2 regions of the Otoolea muris genome follow, and region 1 is predicted to be linked to the other one. Evidence: a T-box and tRNA genes for the amino acid it is inferred to sense, from the RefSeq annotation. Region 1 holds a T-box; the other holds one or more tRNA genes.

Region 1 (8,578 bases):
AGAGGCGGCTGACCTTCCGGATATGCAGCCGGAGCGTGCGGGTGCCGGTGGGCGTAATAGGGGGCGTGGAGCTTGTGCTTGTCCTGGCCGTTCTGGGCGCGGCATTTTTTACCGGGGCGAGGCGGCTGTTTATGGAGGCAAATCAGCTCGTCAATGCCGCGCCGGGCTGGATCCGCAGCTTTGACGAATGGCTGACCGGGCTCTGTCACGGTATAGAAGTATTCCTGCAGTTGCGCGAGGGCGTGCTGGTGTCTATGATGCAGGAGGTTCTCTTAGGGATGGCGGAGGCATTTAAAACCGTTGCCATGCCCAATCTGGTGTTTAATTCCGTTTCTGTGTTTCTGTCATTTATAAAAGTTGTCGTTTTTGTGGTGATACTGTTTATCGCGTCAATTCTTTCCCTGCAGGAAATGGATGAGCTGCGCGAAAGACGCTGGCGTTCCGTTTTCCACAGGGAGTTTTCGCTGCTTCGCAGACGCCTGACACTGACCGGGAGCGCGTGGCTTAAGACGCAGGCGGCGCTCCTGTTTTTGACCTCCTGCCTGTGCATACTTACCCTGATAGCTATTAACAATCCGTATTATATCACAGCCGGAATCGGAATCGGGGTATTTGACGCCCTGCCGATTTTTGGCACGGGGACCATTTTAATCCCATGGGGGATTTTTCTTCTTTTGCAGAAGAAATGGTATCAGGGACTGATGCTTCTGGGGCTGTACCTGATCTGCTATTTTATGAGAGAATTTCTGGAGGCCAGGATGATGGGAAAGAAAATGGGACTTTCGCCGCTGGAAACGCTGGCCTCCATGTATGCGGGACTGAAACTTTTTGGCGCCCTGGGCGTGATTCTGGGCCCCGTGGGACTTTTGCTGATAGAGGATCTGGTGGAGGAGTATGAGAGGGATGAATGAAAAGGATAGAATACGGGAATGTAACGCTTCAGAGTGGCTGTGGTTGTTACTGTTCACACACCAGCCAATCCGAGGTGTTTTTTGTGAGTGCAGCGCAGCGAAAGTCACAGAAAACCCGAGGGCAGCAGCGCCAAACCGCATTTTTTGCGGTTTGTGTGCATCGCGAAGCGTGTTGTTGGACACAGCCCGGCAGGGGTGTGAACAGTAACATGAGGTTTGCGCGGCAGCAATAAAAAAGGAAAAGTGGAGAAAAGAGCCGGGGCGTGATAAAATAGAGAAAAAGGTGAGGAACGGAGGTTTTATCGTGAAATTGTATCGTCAGGAATCTGAAGATTTAACAGCGCGGCCGCCGAAGGCGGATTCAAAGGATATGGTATCCCATATGAAATGCCTGTGGGCCGATCGGCGTCCCGGTATTCTCGACCGGAAGCCGGGGATGGATTTTGCTGTGCTCGTGCCTCTGATTGAAAAGGACGGGGAATTCCATATACTTTTTGAGGTGCGCTCGCCAAAGCTGAAAAGCCAGCCCGGCGAGGTATGCTTTCCCGGCGGCGCGGTGGAGGCCGGGGAAAGCAGGAGGGAAGCGGCTGTGCGGGAGACTGTGGAGGAGCTTTTGGCAGACAAAAGCCAGATCGAAATCCTGGCCCCGCTGGATGTGCTGATAACGCCGTCCGGCCAGATGGCGCATCCCTTTCTGGCTGTGCTGCGCGGGTATGAGGGAGGTTTTTCAGAGGATGAGGTGGAGCGCGTTTTTACCGTCTCTCTCGGCTGGTTTGCCGCGCATGAGCCGGAAGAACATATCGCAGACGTCGTGACAGAGCCAGGGGAGGACTTTCCCTTTGAGCTTGTCCCGGGCGGGCGCGCATACCGCTGGCGGAAAGGGGAATACAGAGTGCTGTTTTACAGGAATGAGGAGGCCGTGATTTGGGGGATGACGGCCAAAATTCTTCATTCGTTTATTCAGATGTACAGGGAGGCGGGGATTGGGATTTAAATCCATAAAAATACATTACGGCTGCATAATAGAATCTTTATTGCCATAAAAGGCAAATTGGTGATATAATTTTAGTAATGAATCCTGCATTTGGAATACAAAAGGCAGGGAGAGCAAAAGCAGAATGGAGTTACAGACAGATGAGGGGTTACGGAAAGGTATCCAGTGTATCGAGGGTGTCATTGGCTGAGCAGGTGTATCAGAATCTGGTAGATTCAATAGCGAGCGGAGATTTGCCGGCGGGAACCGAGCTGAAGGAGCAGCATTTGGCAAAACAAATGAATGTAAGCGCGACCCCTGTGAGAGAGGCGCTCCGGCGTTTGGCGAGCGACGGGCTGGTTGAGACGGTTCCATATCATGGGGCTGTGGTCCGTACATTAAATCAAAAAGAAATACAGGAGGCTTACGCATGCAGGGAGGCTCTGGAACGTCTGGCAGTCAGGGAGGCTGTTCACCGGCTGAACGAGAGAGATATTGATTATTTGTATCAGCTAATTGAGGAATTCGACGCGGCAAAAGGAGTTCTTGAAGTCTCGGAGGCCAGCCAGAAATTCGATGAGTATATATATCACCTGTCAGGAAATGAGACTCTCTGTAAATTGCTGGGCATGCTGAAAGGAGTGATCAGCAGGGACCGCAAATATTCTTCCAGCAGTGTAGAACGCCAGAAAGAGATTGTGAAGGAACACAGGGAGATTGTGGATGCACTGAATCAGAGGGAAGCAGAAAGAGCGCAGGATGCGGTCTCCGAGCACATCCGCAATGGGCGGAAATATATTGAAAACAAATAAAGTGCATAGAATAAGGTTACGGTTCGCAGGACGGCTGTTTTTCGGCCAGGCTGTGAGCCGTAACTTTTTTTGCAGTTTAGCTCCGCTGTCTGCGATATTTGATGACAAAAACCGGATGAAGGCCGCGCCGCATTCTTCTTGACATAAAAACGGGATTATTATATAATATATCATACATTCTATAGAATATACAATATGTCAAGGAGGGGGATATGACGAATTTTTACATGTCAAGAGGGGCAAGTAAGGTAATTAATACCTGTGTCAAGGTAAAAGAGGGGGAGCAGGTGCTGCTCATAACGGAGTTGTCGCATCTCAGCATTGCGCAGGCCCTGGCATCGGAAGTCTATCGGGTTGGCGCGGAACCGGCGCTGTGTATAATGGAACCGCGTAAACGGGATGGGGAGGAACCGCCAAAGGATATTGCGGCTGCGATGAAAGCCAGCGATGTCTTCTTCTCGATCGTTGGAAAATCGATCACGCACACACAGGCAGTAAAGACAGCGCTTTCGGAAGGCGCCAGGGGATTGGTACTGACTGGTTTTACAGAAGAGATGATGATGAGAGGAGGTATTGAAGGTGATTTTGAAGCGCTGAAACCAATTTGTATCGGGATGGCGCAGGCTATGGCCGGAGCGGAAACGATCGTTTTAACTTCGCCAAGCGGAACACATCTGGAATATTCGGCAAAGGGGCGCCGGGGAAACCATTTTTACTGCATGGTGGAGAAGGGAGAGTTTTCAACATTCCCGGCTGTGGAGGCGAATGTCTCGCCGCTGGAGGGAACCGCGAACGGAGTTATTGTGGCAGACGCAAGTATTCCGTACATTGGGATTGGCGTGTTAGAAGAGCCGGTAACTTTGATTGTGGAAAACGGGCGTATCGTCGATATTTCCGGAGGCAGGCAGGCTAAGATGCTGGCTGATGATTTGAAGGCAAAACGGGATCCGAATGTATACAATATTGCGGAACATGGCGTTGGTTTAAATACGCACTGCCGTTTTTGCGGATTTATGTTAGAGGATGAGGGGGTGTTTGGGAGCTGCCATATTGGAATTGGCGCCAGTATTACATTGGGAGGAAATGTGAAAGCAAGCTGCCATTATGATGTGATTATGAAAAACGGAACGATCGTTGCAGATAGCAGAATATTGATGGAGAATGGGATTGTCAGGCTGTAGCCCGGCCTGGAGGTGTTTTTAAAATCATTCCCGCCCTCTGAACGCCCCGCCTTGCGGTATGTTTGGCAGGGACAGGCGCGCTGGCCGGATGGGGCGGTAAGCTTACTGAATGGAAAAGGCATTGTCTATATGATTACCCATGCGTGTCCAATTTTCTGCAAACTTACTGATAGGCACGCTGGAACCGCTCCTGTGCGGAATCATGAATGAAGCGGTCAAGATGGCGGATCAGTCTTCCGGTTCGGTTATGCGCGCGGAAGACGGGGCGCTTTTGGGAAATTTCCCCTTTATGGGAGGCATTGTGGCAGAGGGGGCCGGATTTCAGCCACGGTACCGGCCTCGGCGTCGGATATGTATTGAATGTCCATGAGCGGCCCAACGGCCTCCTTTGGAAGATCGTGCCGGAGAGGCAGGACAGCGCGGTGATCGAACCGGGCATGATTTGTTCCGTGGAACCGGGTATGTACTTTGAAGGAAGATTTGGAACCCGGACAGAAAACCTGATTCTCTGTGCGCCGGATGAGAAAAACGAGTATGGACAGTTCCTCCGCTTTGAATTTTTGACCTGGGCGCCCATTGATTTGGATGCCATTGACACCGGATTTATGGATGAGCAGGATATAAAACGGTTAAATGCATATCATAAGGAGGTTTATCAGAAGATTTCCCCATTCCTCAGCGAGGAGGAAAAAACGTGGCTTAAAGAGGCTGCCAGAGAAATCAGTGGTTGACAAACCGCCCATCCTGACGTAAAATCAGCTTACCAAAGTCAAATCACATATAAAATTACGGCGATGAAGGGGATTAGTAGATTCTTACACACTTCCAGAGAGGAAACCGCTGGTGCGAGGTTTCCGTGTCCATGAGGATGGAACCGGCCCCTGAGCCATACATGAAGATGTATCGTATACCGGCGTTAACGGAAATTGAGTGAACCGGAAATGAGTTCGGGCTGTCTGAACAGCCGCCGGGCCGCAGAGAGGATGTGTGCGGCAGGTTCCGGTTAAACAGGGTGGTACCGCCGAAGTTTAAGCCATTCGGTCCCTTTGATCGCGATGATTCAGAGGGATCGGGTGGCTTTTTTATGCACAGGGGCGCGAGAGGATCCGCTGTGGAAACGGCGCGCGGCCGGCAGTGATGTTGACGGAACAAAAGGAGCAGTCAGGAGGTTTGTCATGGCAAAGGAAAAGAAGCTTGTGGAGGCGATCACATCCATGGATGTGGATTTCGCACAGTGGTATACGGATGTTGTAAAAAAGGCGGAGCTGACGGATTATTCGAGCGTAAAGGGCTGTATGGTGATTAAGCCGGCCGGGTTTGCGATCTGGGAGAATATCCAGGCGGAGCTGGACCGGAGGTTTAAGGAGACAGGGGTGGAGAATGTGTATATGCCCATGTTTATCCCTGAGAGCCTGCTTCAGAAGGAGAAGGATCATGTGGAGGGCTTTGCGCCGGAGGTGGCGTGGGTGACGCACGGCGGCCTGGAGCCGCTTCAGGAGCGGATGTGCGTGCGGCCCACGTCAGAGACGCTGTTCTGCGATTTTTATGCAAAGGATGTGCAGTCCTACCGCGATCTGCCGAAGAATTACAATCAGTGGTGTTCGGTTGTGCGCTGGGAAAAGACGACCAGGCCGTTCCTGCGCTCCAGGGAATTTTTGTGGCAGGAGGGACACACCGCGCATGCGACAGAGGAAGAGGCAGAGGAGAGGACGCAGCTTATGCTGAATGTCTATGCGGATTTCTGCGAGGAGGTCCTGGCTATCCCCGTGGTGCGCGGGCAGAAGACGGATAAGGAAAAATTCGCGGGCGCGAAGTCAACCTTTACCATTGAGGCTATGATGCATGACGGAAAGGCGCTGCAGTCCGGCACAAGCCATAATTTCGGCGACGGCTTTGCGAGGGCGTTTAATATTCAGTACCTGGATCGCGACAATAAGCTGAAATTTATCCACCAGACGTCCTGGGGGTTAAGCACGCGCGTGATCGGGGCGCTTATCATGGTGCATGGGGATGACAGCGGGCTGGTGCTTCCGCCCAGGATTGCCCCGGTACAGGCAGTGATTGTGCCGGTTCAGCAGAATAAGGAAGGCGTTCTTGGCAAGGCGTTTGAGCTTAAAGAGCGGCTGTCGGGCTTTAAGGTTAAGGTGGATGATACTGATAAGTCTCCGGGCTGGAAATTCAGCGAATCAGAGATGCGCGGCATTCCGGTGCGCATCGAGATCGGCCCCAGGGATATTGCGCAGAATCAGGCTGTGCTTGTGCGCCGTGATACGCATGAAAAGATTACGGTTTCGCTGGACGGGATAGAGGAGCAGCTTCGCGGCCTCCTGGATACGATACAGAGCGACATGTTTGCGCGCGCGAAGGGGCACATGGAGTCCCATACGTACACGGCTCTGAATATGGAGGAGCTTAAGGATACGGCGGATCACAAACCGGGCTTTATAAAGGCCATGTGGTGCGGTTCGCAGGAGTGTGAGGAGAAGCTTAAGGAGGATGTGGGCATTACCTCGCGCTGCATGCCGTTCGTACAGGAGCATTTGAGCGATACCTGCGTCTGCTGCGGCAGGCCCGCGGCGAAGATGGTATATTGGGGCAAAGCGTATTAAGAAAGGCATACGAAGATGCAGATTCCAAAGCAGGTAGAGTGGATTTTGTTACAGCTTGAGGAACATGGCTATGAGGCATACGCAGTGGGAGGATGCGTGCGGGATATGCTGCTCGGCCGTGAGCCGGAGGACTGGGATATCACCACATCCGCCCGGCCGGAGGAGGTCAGGCAGGTATTTGCGCGCACCATTGACACCGGGCTCCAGCACGGGACGGTGACCGTGGTGCTTGACCGCACAGGCTATGAGATTACGACGTACCGGATTGACGGAGAATACGAGGACGGACGGCATCCGAAGGAAGTCGCGTTTACGCGTGACTTAAAGGAAGACTTAAAGCGGCGCGACTTTACGATCAATGCAATGGCCTTAAGCCGGAGCGGGGAGCTGGTGGATCCGTTCGGCGGGCGGGAGGATTTGAAGGCCGGTGTGGTGCGCTGTGTGGGCGATCCTTCAGAGCGCTTTTCTGAAGACGCTCTGCGGCTTCTGCGCGCGGTCCGGTTTGCGGCCCAGCTCGATTTTACCATAGAAGAGCGGACGAAACTGGCGCTGCGCGCGGAAGCGCCCAGGCTGTCCTGTGTGAGCCGGGAGCGGGTGCAGGCAGAGCTTACAAAGACGCTACTGTCCCGCCATCCGGAGCGGCTGTGTATGATCCGGGAGGCCGGGATGGCTCCATATGTGTCGGAATCCTTTCCGGACCTGTTTGCAGAGACGGAGGCAGCCAGGAGGCTTGAAAGAAGGCTTCGGCTGGCGGCCGCGCTCCCGTCTGCCAAAGCCGTCCGCTGGGCTGCGTTTCTTCTGGAAATGGGGGAGGACGCCGGCGGGCGGATACTTAAGGAGTTTAAGCTGGACAATGAGACGATCCGCTGCGCGCGGGCGCTGATCCGTTGGCTCCCTGTCAGGATAGCCGGCGATCCGCGCGCGGTCCGTCAGGCGATGTCCGCCATGGACGACGGGCTTTTTGACTGCCTGCTGGAGATGAAGGAAATTCTGGACGGGGAGGACGGGGGGCATGCGGCCCGTCTTAAGCTTTTGGCAGAGGAGATCCGCGGGAAGGGAGACTGCATCCGCATGAAGGATCTGGCGGTCACAGGGACGGATTTAATCGCTGCCGGGGCTGCGCCGGGTCCGGCTCTGGGGCAGACGCTTAAGGAGCTGTTTGCGCATGTCCTTGAGTATCCTGAGGATAACGTGAAGGAAATATTGTTAAAGGCGGCGTCGGACAGAGACTGACTCCCGCGGGCGGCGAAGCAGAAATGCTTGCAGCGGAGGGGACTTTTCTGACGCGCTCTGGCCGGAGAGCGAATGCAGGGCGCTTTTACAGTCCGCGCTATACGGGCATCAAGCCCCGGAAATCGTGAGTTCACAGAAATATCACGGTTTCCGGGGCTTTTTTTAAGCCTTTTTTAAGCTTCGGCTGTTACGATAAGGCTGCGGTTTAAATAACCCGTATGGCTGCGCGATACGGGGAGGCGCAAGAGGCAGGCGCCGGATTCAACGCTGTGACGCATAAGGAGGAATAACATGGCCCAGGAAGTTTTTGAGCGGTATGAGAAAAAATATCTGTTGGATACGCCGCAGTATCACAGTCTGATCTGCGAGATGGTAAAATGGATGTGCGCGGATCAGTTTGGAAGGCATACCATTTCCAATATCTATTTCGATACGGGGAATTTTGAGCTGATCCGGCGCTCGATTGAAAAGCCGGAGTACAAAGAAAAGGTGAGGCTGCGCGCCTATGGCCCGGTATCGCAGGACTCGACAGTCTTTGCGGAGCTTAAAAAGAAAGCGGGCGGGATCGTCTATAAGCGCCGGGAGGCGCTGAAACTGAAGGAAGCCAGGGATTTTTTGTACAGGGGAATCTGCCCGGAGCCGGGGAGCCAGATTATAAAGGAGATTGATTACGCCATAAAGCGCTGGGGGTTGCTGCCCAAGGCTTTTATCGCTTATGACCGCCTGGCTTTTTTCGGCAGAGAGGATCCAGAGCTGCGCGTGACCTTTGACCGCCGTATACGGGGCCGGAGGAACCGTCTTGATTTGGCCGGCGGCGATTTCGGGACAGAGCTTATACAGCCGGATCAGGTTCTGATGG
Region 2 (8,578 bases), on a different contig from region 1:
CGTTCCCGCCTGCTCAGTTCGCCCAAGCAGGCGCCGTACTGCTCCTGCGTCAGCATGGCGTGCGACAGCAGGGAAATAAGGATACTGCGCTGGAAATGGGATATAAACGCCCCGCGCTGCGCCTCTTTAAGCGCCGGCATTTCGGTAAAATCCGCTACAAAGCTCTGTGTCTGCATTGATAAAACCTCCCAAAACAGTGTATTTCGGGAGGCTTGTTGATTATACATGTATGCAGCAAAGCGCCTACGCCTGTTTTAAGAAAGCGCCCAGCTTCTTGTCTTCTGTGCGGATGTGAGTGATAAGGACGCCGATATGGCCGTTGAGCCTGCCCAGCTCCGCCACAGTGGGGCCGGCCGGCGATATACTCGATGTGATGTCGCGCAGCGTCTTCTTATACTGCGTGTGGAACGCCCTGTGCGGGACAATGCCGGGATAACGGCTCTGTTGCTGGAGCTGCTCCTCGTGTGAAAAGTGCTGCTCCACGTAGTTGTTGAGGAATTTGATTGTGGGCTCCATCGAAGCGCGGCCCTGCCCCTTGCTGCAGGCGTCAAGAAGCTGGTTGACGGCCTTGAGAAGATCGCGGTGCTCCTTGTCAATGATCGCGTTCCCTGTTTCGAGATCCTTTGTTAATTCATATCTCATGATTTGTTGCCTCCTGTAGGATAATTCTGCCAGAGCCCGGCCGGCAGGGCAGAACTCTGACGGTGGTTCACAATTTCCTTTATTTGGGAATCATTAAGGTGATTATACACAAAATATGGTATAATGTCCAGAGGGATTGCGGTGGTTTTGCCAGAGCGTGTTTGAAAATTGCTTTCTGGCAGCTGTGCGTGCCACTTTGTGGGAGATTTGGGCCAAATGAACGCGGCGCAGCGGGCTGCGTTAAGTGAATTTGGCCCAAATATACCGCGAAGTGGCGCGTGCAGATGCCAGGAATGAATTTTCAAACACGCTCTAGTACAGCATTGCATTAATTCGCGAGTAAACAGCACTCGCTATCCGCGCCCTCTGCACGCCTGCGAAGCTAGCCGTAGGCTCCACTACGCCGTCGCTTCGCAGACGCACAGATGACACGAATATCAAGCGCTTTTTACTCGCGAATTAATGCAACGCTGTACTAGGATTTGTTGCCACTGACAGGCAGTATTCCGCGAGGGCCATTTTGGTCCGTCTGCAGGTACGGAGGAGCTGGCCCACATGGAAATCGTGGCGGCGATTATCCAGCAGCTCACGCGGGGGCTGACCGCGGAGCAGATCGCAGAATCCGGCCTGGGCCCGTACTATATTGACCACACGGCCGGGATCTGGCCGCAGGCGGCGGGAGGGATCCCCTTTAATGCGTGTGAATTCCAGTCCAAGGGAGATGCGATAACGGATCTGTATGAGGATATGGCAGCAGAGCAGAAAGCAAGAAGCACATACGAAAATATCCTCCGCGTCGTAAAGGATCCGGATGTCTGCGATCCGATCCGCTATCTGAGAGAGCGGGAGATTGTCCATTTCCAGCGCTTTGGGGAAGCGATGCGCAATCTTCAGGATCAGCTCGACCGCAAGAACTTCTATGCCTTTAACGTGGAATTTGACAAGATGAGCCGCTGACCGGCCGCCGCTTTAGGCGCCGGGAGCTGCAGCGGCGTAAAACACAGGAGAATAAGTATATGGAATACAATGTGAAACTGTCCCGCCCGTATATCCGCATCCGCCGTCCGGATGGGATCTCCTTTGGCGGGAGCCAGGAATGGTTTGAGGAGAAGACGATCCGCGACTTCGGGTGCGGGCTTATAGGGGCGGCAGACGTATTATTATATGTAAGCCGCCCCGCGCAGGCGGGAGAGGAGAGCCGGAATGCGGCGTCCGGGGAAGAGGGGACGCCGGAAATCCCATATGAAGAGTATGGCCGGCATGTGGCGGCGCTTAAGCGGCATTTTCCCATCATCCCGGGATTTGGGATGCCGGGATGGTTTTTGTCTGTGGGCTTTAACATCATCTTCAGACGGCAGAAGAGCCCGTACCGGGCGAGATGGGGGATTCCGCACAGGCGGCTTTTCAGCTCCATTGCGGAAATGCTGAGGCAGGATATCCCGGTCATCCTGTCGGCGGGCCCCCATTTTCCCAGGTTCTGGGGAAAAGAGGGCCTGACCCTGTACCGCGAGGCCGCGGACAAGACCATGCTGCCCGCGGCGAAAACCAGGGCCCACTATGTCATCGTGACCGGCATGGCCGGCGAATGGATGCGGATTTCCTCGTGGGGGAGGATGTATTATATCCGGATCTCTGAATATGAGGAGTATGTGCGGCGCTATAGCTGCCCGCTTTTCAGCAATATCTGTTATATACGCTCCAGGGCCGCCGGGCAGGGGGGACAAATATCATGAACTTTTAAGGAAACTTAAAAGAAAACTAAGAGAAAACGTAAGGGAAAGCAGCCCATGGCAGTTTTCCCTCAAAAAAAGAATATTGTTTAAATTTAAAAATAAAAAAAGCAGATAACGGGAGTCGAACCCGCCTTTCCAGCTTGGGAAGCTAGCGTTCTACCGATGAACCATATCTGCACTGAAATACATTATATCACTAATCGGAAAAAAGTCAATGCTTTTTGAAAAGTTTTTCCAGAAAAATTATATTAAAAAACAGGTTGCATTTTTCGTTTTTTCTGTTATAATATGGTAGTGAACACGGGGTATGGCGTAGTTTGGTAGCGCGCTCGGCTGGGGGCCGAGAGGTCGCAGGTTCAAATCCTGTTACCCCGATGGAGAATCCCTTGATTTGATCGTGAATCAGGGGATTTTTTTATGCACACGGGCGTCCGTTCAGCAAAAAGATGCGCTGATGCGGCGCACACTATGGTCTACGAGGAGGTTTACCATGAGCAAAAAGCGTTCTATTGAGACGATCTGTATCCAGGGCGGCTGGCAGCCGGGGAACGGGGAGCCGAGGATACTGCCGATTTATCAGAGCACGACGTTTAAATATTCGACCAGCGAGCAGATGGGCCGTCTGTTTGATCTGGAGGAGAACGGGTATTTTTACACCAGGCTGGCCAACCCGACGAACGATACGGTGGCGGATAAGATCCGCGAGCTGGAGGGAGGCGCGGCGGCGATGCTGACCTCCTCGGGCCAGGCGGCGAATTTTTACGCGGTGTTTAACATCTGCAACGCGGGCGACCATTTTGTGTGCGCCTCGACACTGTACGGCGGCACCTCGAATCTCTTTGCGGTAACCATGAAAAAGATGGGGATAGACGTGACGCTGGTGGATCCGGACGCGCCGTCAGAGGAGATTGAGAAGGCGTTCCGCCCGAATACGAAGTGCGTGTTCGGCGAGTCGATCGCGAACCCGGCCCTGGTTGTGCTGGATATCGAGAAATTCGCGGATCTGGCCCACCGGCACGGCGTCCCGCTGATCATGGACAATACGTTTGCCACGCCGGTCAATTTGAGGCCGTTTGAGTGGGGCGCGGATATCGTGACGCATTCGACGACGAAATATATGGACGGGCACGCCATGACTGTGGGCGGCTGTATCGTGGACAGCGGAAATTTTGACTGGGAGGCCCACGCGGAGAAGTTTCCGGGCCTGACCACGCCGGACGACTCCTATCACGGGGTGATTTATACGAAGAAATTCGGAAAGGCGGCGTATATCACAAAGGCCACGGCGCAGGTGATGCGCGACCTGGGCTCGATCCAGGCGCCGCAGAATGCATTTCTCTTAAATATCGGCCTTGAGACGCTGCACCTGCGCATGCCGCGCCACTGTGAGAACGCGCTGAGGGTCGCAGGGTTTTTAAAGGGCAGGGAGGACGTGGCGTGGGTGAAATATCCCGGGCTGGAGGGCGATCCCTACTATGAGCTGGCCCGCAAATATATGCCAAACGGAACCTGCGGCGTGATTTCCTTTGGCTTAAAGGGCGGCAGGGAGGCGGCGGCCGCGTTTATGGATAAGCTTGGGCTGGCCGCGATCGTGACCCATGTGGCCGACGCACGCACCTGCGTGCTCCACCCGGCCAGCCATACGCACCGCCAGCTCACGGACGAACAGCTCGTGGAGGCCGGCGTGGATCCGGCGATGATCCGGCTGAGCGTGGGTATTGAGAACGCGGAGGATATTGTAGAGGACATCCGCCAGGCGCTGGAGCGTGTTTGAGATATGATCCGGGGCGGGAGGGCCGCTGGCGCTTCCGCCCCGTTTGAGGATGGCCCGGCAGGGAGGGAAGGACGATTAAAGGAGATCTGTTTAAAAAGATGAGGGGAGCGCTGCGCTTCCTGTTTGGCCGGACCATGTTCGGCGCTTTGTTTCTGCTGCTGCAGATCCTGTTTCTTCTGACTGCGTTTGACTGGCTGAAGGAGTATATGGTTTATCTGTTCGGGGGTTCGGCCGCGCTCAGCGTGGCTGTGCTGGTCTATATTATCAGCGATGAGGAAAACAGCAGCATCAAGCTGTCGTGGGTGGTTCCGATCCTTGTTATCCCCGTGTTTGGCACGCTGTTTTACCTGTTTTTGAAGCTGCAGCCCGGAACCTGGCTGATTAACCGCCGGATCGGGGAGCTTCAGGAGGAGACGGCCCCCCTTCTGCAGCAGGATCCGGAGACAGAGGCGTCATATAACCGTTTACATGCGGGCGGCGGCAATCTGGTCCGCTATATGAACCGCTATGGGAAGTACCCGATTTACAGCGGGACGAAGGCGCGGTATTTCCCGCTGGGGGATGACTTTTATCCGGCGCTCCTTTCGGAGCTCCAAAAAGCGGAAGCATTTATTTTCATGGAATATTTTATTGTGGAGCGGGGCGTGATGTGGGATTCGATCCTGGCGGTCCTGGAGGAAAAGGCCAGAGCGGGCGTGGAGGTCCGTTTTATGTACGACGGAATGTGCAGCCTGATGCTGCTGCCGTATTCCTATCCGCAGGAGCTTGAGAAAAAAGGGATCCGCTGCAAGATGTTTTCGCCCATAAAGCCGGCTCTGTCCAGCCATCAGAACAACCGCGATCACCGCAAAATCTGTGTGATTGACGGACATACGGCCTTTACGGGCGGCGTGAACCTGGCGGACGAGTACATCAACCGCCGGCCCCGCTTCGGCCACTGGAAGGATACGGCGGTGATGTTAAAGGGCCCCGCGGCCCAGAGCTTTACGATGATGTTTTTGCAGCTCTGGGGCGTGACGGAAAAAGAAAAAGAGGATTACAGCCGCTTCCTCTATCCCGGGGAAATGCCTTTACCGGACGAAGCGCCTGCTCCGGGATTTGTGATGCCCTACGCGGACAGCCCCCTGGACGGGGAAAATGTGGGGGAGCAGGTGTACTTAGATATCCTGGGCCATGCGAGGCGGTATGTCCATATCATGACGCCTTATCTGATTCTGGACGATATCACGCTGGCGGCCCTGAAATATGCGGCCAAGCGCGGGGTGGAGACGGTGATCATCATGCCCCATATCCCGGACAAGCTCTATGCCTATCTGCTGGCGAGGAGCTATTACGAAGAGCTTTTAAAGGCCGGGGTGCGGATCTTTGAGTATACGCCGGGCTTTGTGCATGCCAAGATGTTTGTGTGCGACGACGAGGAAGCCGTGGTGGGAACCATAAACCTGGATTTCAGGAGCTTATACCTGCACTTTGAGTGCGCCGCCTATTTCTGCCAGAGCCCTGTGGTCCCGGAGGTGGAGCGCGATATGCAGGAGACGCTTTTAAAATGTGAGGAGATCACGCTGGCCGCCTGCAGAAGCTACCCGTTCGTGAAACGCTTTGCCGGAAAGGCGCTGCGGCTGTTTGCGCCGCTGATGTAGGGGGCGCGGCGTACAGATGGCGGGCGGATGCATGCAGCGGCGGCCTGCCTGTATATTTGGCGCAGGGGCGCTGATTTTCAGATGCGCGCCGGGAGGATGGATGACACATGGGCACATGGAACAGCCGGGGCCTGCGCGGCTCCACGCTGGAGGATATGATCAACCACAGCAACGAGGTCTACCGGGAGCGGAAGCTGGCCCTGATCCAGAAGGTTCCCACCCCGATCACCCCGATTGCGATTGACAAAGAGACAAGGCACATCACGCTGGCCTACTTTGACCAGAAGAGCACGGTGGACTACATCGGGGCCGTCCAGGGGATCCCGGTGTGCTTTGACGCAAAGGAATGCGCCGCAGCCACCTTCCCGCTCCAGAACGTCCACGCACATCAGGTGCGTTTTATGAAGGAATTTGAAGAGCAGGGGGGGATCGCCTTTATCGTGCTGCACTGGACGGCAAAGGACGAGATCTACTATATCCCGTTTGATGAGCTCTGCGGCTTCTGGGAGCGCATGGAGAGCGGGGGGAGGAAGAGCTTTACATACGACGAGATGGACCGCTCTTGGAGGATTGGGCGGCAGCGGGATGTGCTGGTTCATTACCTGGAGATGATTCAGAGGGATTTGGAGCGGAGGCCATGATTCACATGTCCCGTAAAAATTTGGAAATAATTCAATAAAACCCCTTTACTCCCCAACAGTTTATGTTATAATATTCACGATGAACAGCTTCCGCCCAACATACATTGAAAGCTGTCCGTCAAAGTTTGCAAACGGAAACATAATGAACATTAGGAGGAAGAAAACGTATGGCAAAATGGGTTTATAAGTTCGAGGAAGGCAGCGCGGCGATGAGAAACCTTCTCGGCGGCAAGGGCTGCAACCTGGCTGAGATGACGAACCTGGGCATGCCGATTCCGCAGGGCTTTACAGTGACGACAGAAGCCTGCACGGAATACTACAACAGCGGCAAGCAGATCACAGAGGAGATTCAGAGCCAGATTTTTGAGGCATTGACCTGGTTAGAGGGTGTAAACGGAAAGAAATTCGGCGATACCGAGGATCCGCTTCTGGTATCTGTCCGCTCCGGCGCGCGCGCATCCATGCCCGGCATGATGGACACGATCTTAAACCTTGGCTTAAACGACGTTGCTGTGGAAGGCTTTGCAAAGAAGACGGGAAATCCGAGATTTGCATATGATTCCTACAGAAGATTTATCCAGATGTACTCCGACGTGGTAATGGAAGTTCCGAAGTCCTATTTTGAGAAGATCATCGATGAGATGAAAGAGGCCAAGGGTGTACATTTCGACACGGAGCTGACAGCGGAGGATTTGAAGGAGCTTGCGCAGAAGTTCAAGGCTGTATATAAGGAAGCCATGAACGGCGAGGATTTCCCGCAGGAGCCGAAGGATCAGCTGATGGGCGCTGTGAAGGCCGTGTTCCGTTCCTGGGACAACCCGCGCGCCATTGTTTACCGCCGTATGAACGATATTCCGGGCGACTGGGGTACTGCTGTAAATGTTCAGACCATGGTATTCGGCAATAAGGGCGAGACCTCCGGCACAGGCGTTGCCTTCACGCGCAACCCCTCCACCGGCGCGAAGGGAATCTTCGGCGAATACTTAATCAATGCACAGGGCGAGGACGTGGTTGCCGGCGTGCGCACACCGCAGCCGATCAGCCAGCTTGAGAAGGATCTTCCGGAGTGCTACGCACAGTTCATGGATCTGGCCATGAAGCTGGAGAACCATTTCCGCGACATGCAGGACATGGAGTTTACGATTGAGGAAGGAAAGCTCTATTTCTTACAGACCCGTAACGGCAAGAGAACGGCTCCGGCCGCGATTCAGATTGCCTGCGATCTGGTAGACGAAGGAAAGATCACGCCGCAGGAGGCCGTATGCAGGATCGAGGCGAAGTCTCTGGATCAGCTTCTGCACCCGACCTTTGATCCCGAAGCCTTAAAGGCCGGCGAAGTGATTGGACAGGCCCTTCCGGCTTCCCCGGGCGCGGCCGCAGGAAAAGTCTGCTTCACAGCAGAGGAAGCCAAAGAGGCTGGTATCGGCGGCAAGGGCGAGAGAGTGATCCTGGTTCGTCTGGAGACCTCCCCGGAGGATATCGAGGGCATGCACGCATCCCAGGGTATCTTAACTGTACGCGGCGGCATGACTTCCCACGCGGCCGTTGTAGCGCGCGGCATGGGCACCTGCTGTGTATCCGGCTGCGGCGATATCAAGATTGACGAGGAGGCAAAGGAGTTCTCACTGGGCGGATACACCTTCCACGAGGGCGACTACATTTCCTTAGACGGCACGACCGGTAAGATTTACAAGGGCGACATCCGCACCCAGGAAGCTTCCGTAGGCGGAAACTTCAAGAGAATCATGGACTGGGCGGACAGCTTCAGGACCTTAAAGGTGCGCACCAATGCCGACACGCCGGCTGACACGGCCAACGCGGTCAAGCTGGGCGCAGAGGGCATCGGCCTTTGCCGTACAGAGCATATGTTCTTTGACGCAGACCGTATCCCGAAGATCCGCAAGATGATCCTTTCCGACACGGTAGAGCAGAGAGAAGAGGCATTAAACGAGCTGATCCCCTTCCAGAAAGGCGATTTCAAGGCCATGTACAAGGCGCTTGAGGGCCGGCCGATGACCGTCCGCTACTTAGATCCGCCGCTGCACGAGTTCGTGCCCCACACGGAAGAGGAGATGGCGGAGCTGGCCTCCGACATGGGCCTCAAGTTAGAGGATGTAAAGAAGAAATGCGACGACTTACACGAGTTTA

What was found. A T-box is a leader RNA that pairs with one kind of tRNA and senses whether it is charged. The one in region 1 lies ahead of proS (proline--tRNA ligase), so its partner is inferred to be a tRNA-Pro.
Region 2: it has a tRNA-Pro gene. The T-box ahead of proS (proline--tRNA ligase) is inferred to sense a tRNA for this amino acid. The anticodon was not compared.

The regions. Positions count from the first base shown of each region.
Region 1 is NZ_CALPCY010000031.1:7,237-15,814, reverse strand. It holds gene NFS31_RS16915 (AI-2E family transporter) at 1-911, shown strand, start outside; gene NFS31_RS16910 (NUDIX hydrolase) at 1,216-1,905, shown strand; gene NFS31_RS16905 (GntR family transcriptional regulator) at 2,046-2,696, shown strand; gene NFS31_RS16900 (aminopeptidase) at 2,909-3,877, shown strand; gene NFS31_RS16895 (M24 family metallopeptidase C-terminal domain-containing protein) at 4,084-4,608, shown strand; T-box leader at 4,663-4,926, shown strand; gene proS (proline--tRNA ligase) at 5,053-6,486, shown strand; gene NFS31_RS16885 (CCA tRNA nucleotidyltransferase) at 6,502-7,719, shown strand; gene NFS31_RS16880 (polyphosphate polymerase domain-containing protein) at 8,011-8,578, shown strand, end outside.
Region 2 is NZ_CALPCY010000017.1:30,336-38,913, reverse strand. It holds gene NFS31_RS12005 (hypothetical protein) at 1-176, opposite strand, end outside; gene NFS31_RS12000 (bacteriohemerythrin) at 244-642, opposite strand; gene NFS31_RS27680 (DUF6783 domain-containing protein) at 639-971, opposite strand; partial or broken gene NFS31_RS11995 (manganese catalase family protein) at 1,177-1,599, shown strand; gene NFS31_RS11990 (hypothetical protein) at 1,659-2,375, shown strand; tRNA gene NFS31_RS11985 (tRNA-Gly) at 2,482-2,552, opposite strand; tRNA gene NFS31_RS11980 (tRNA-Pro) at 2,677-2,750, shown strand; gene NFS31_RS11975 (O-acetylhomoserine aminocarboxypropyltransferase/cysteine synthase family protein) at 2,866-4,149, shown strand; gene cls (cardiolipin synthase) at 4,248-5,789, shown strand; gene NFS31_RS11965 (Holliday junction resolvase RecU) at 5,897-6,430, shown strand; gene ppdK (pyruvate, phosphate dikinase) at 6,598-8,578, shown strand, end outside.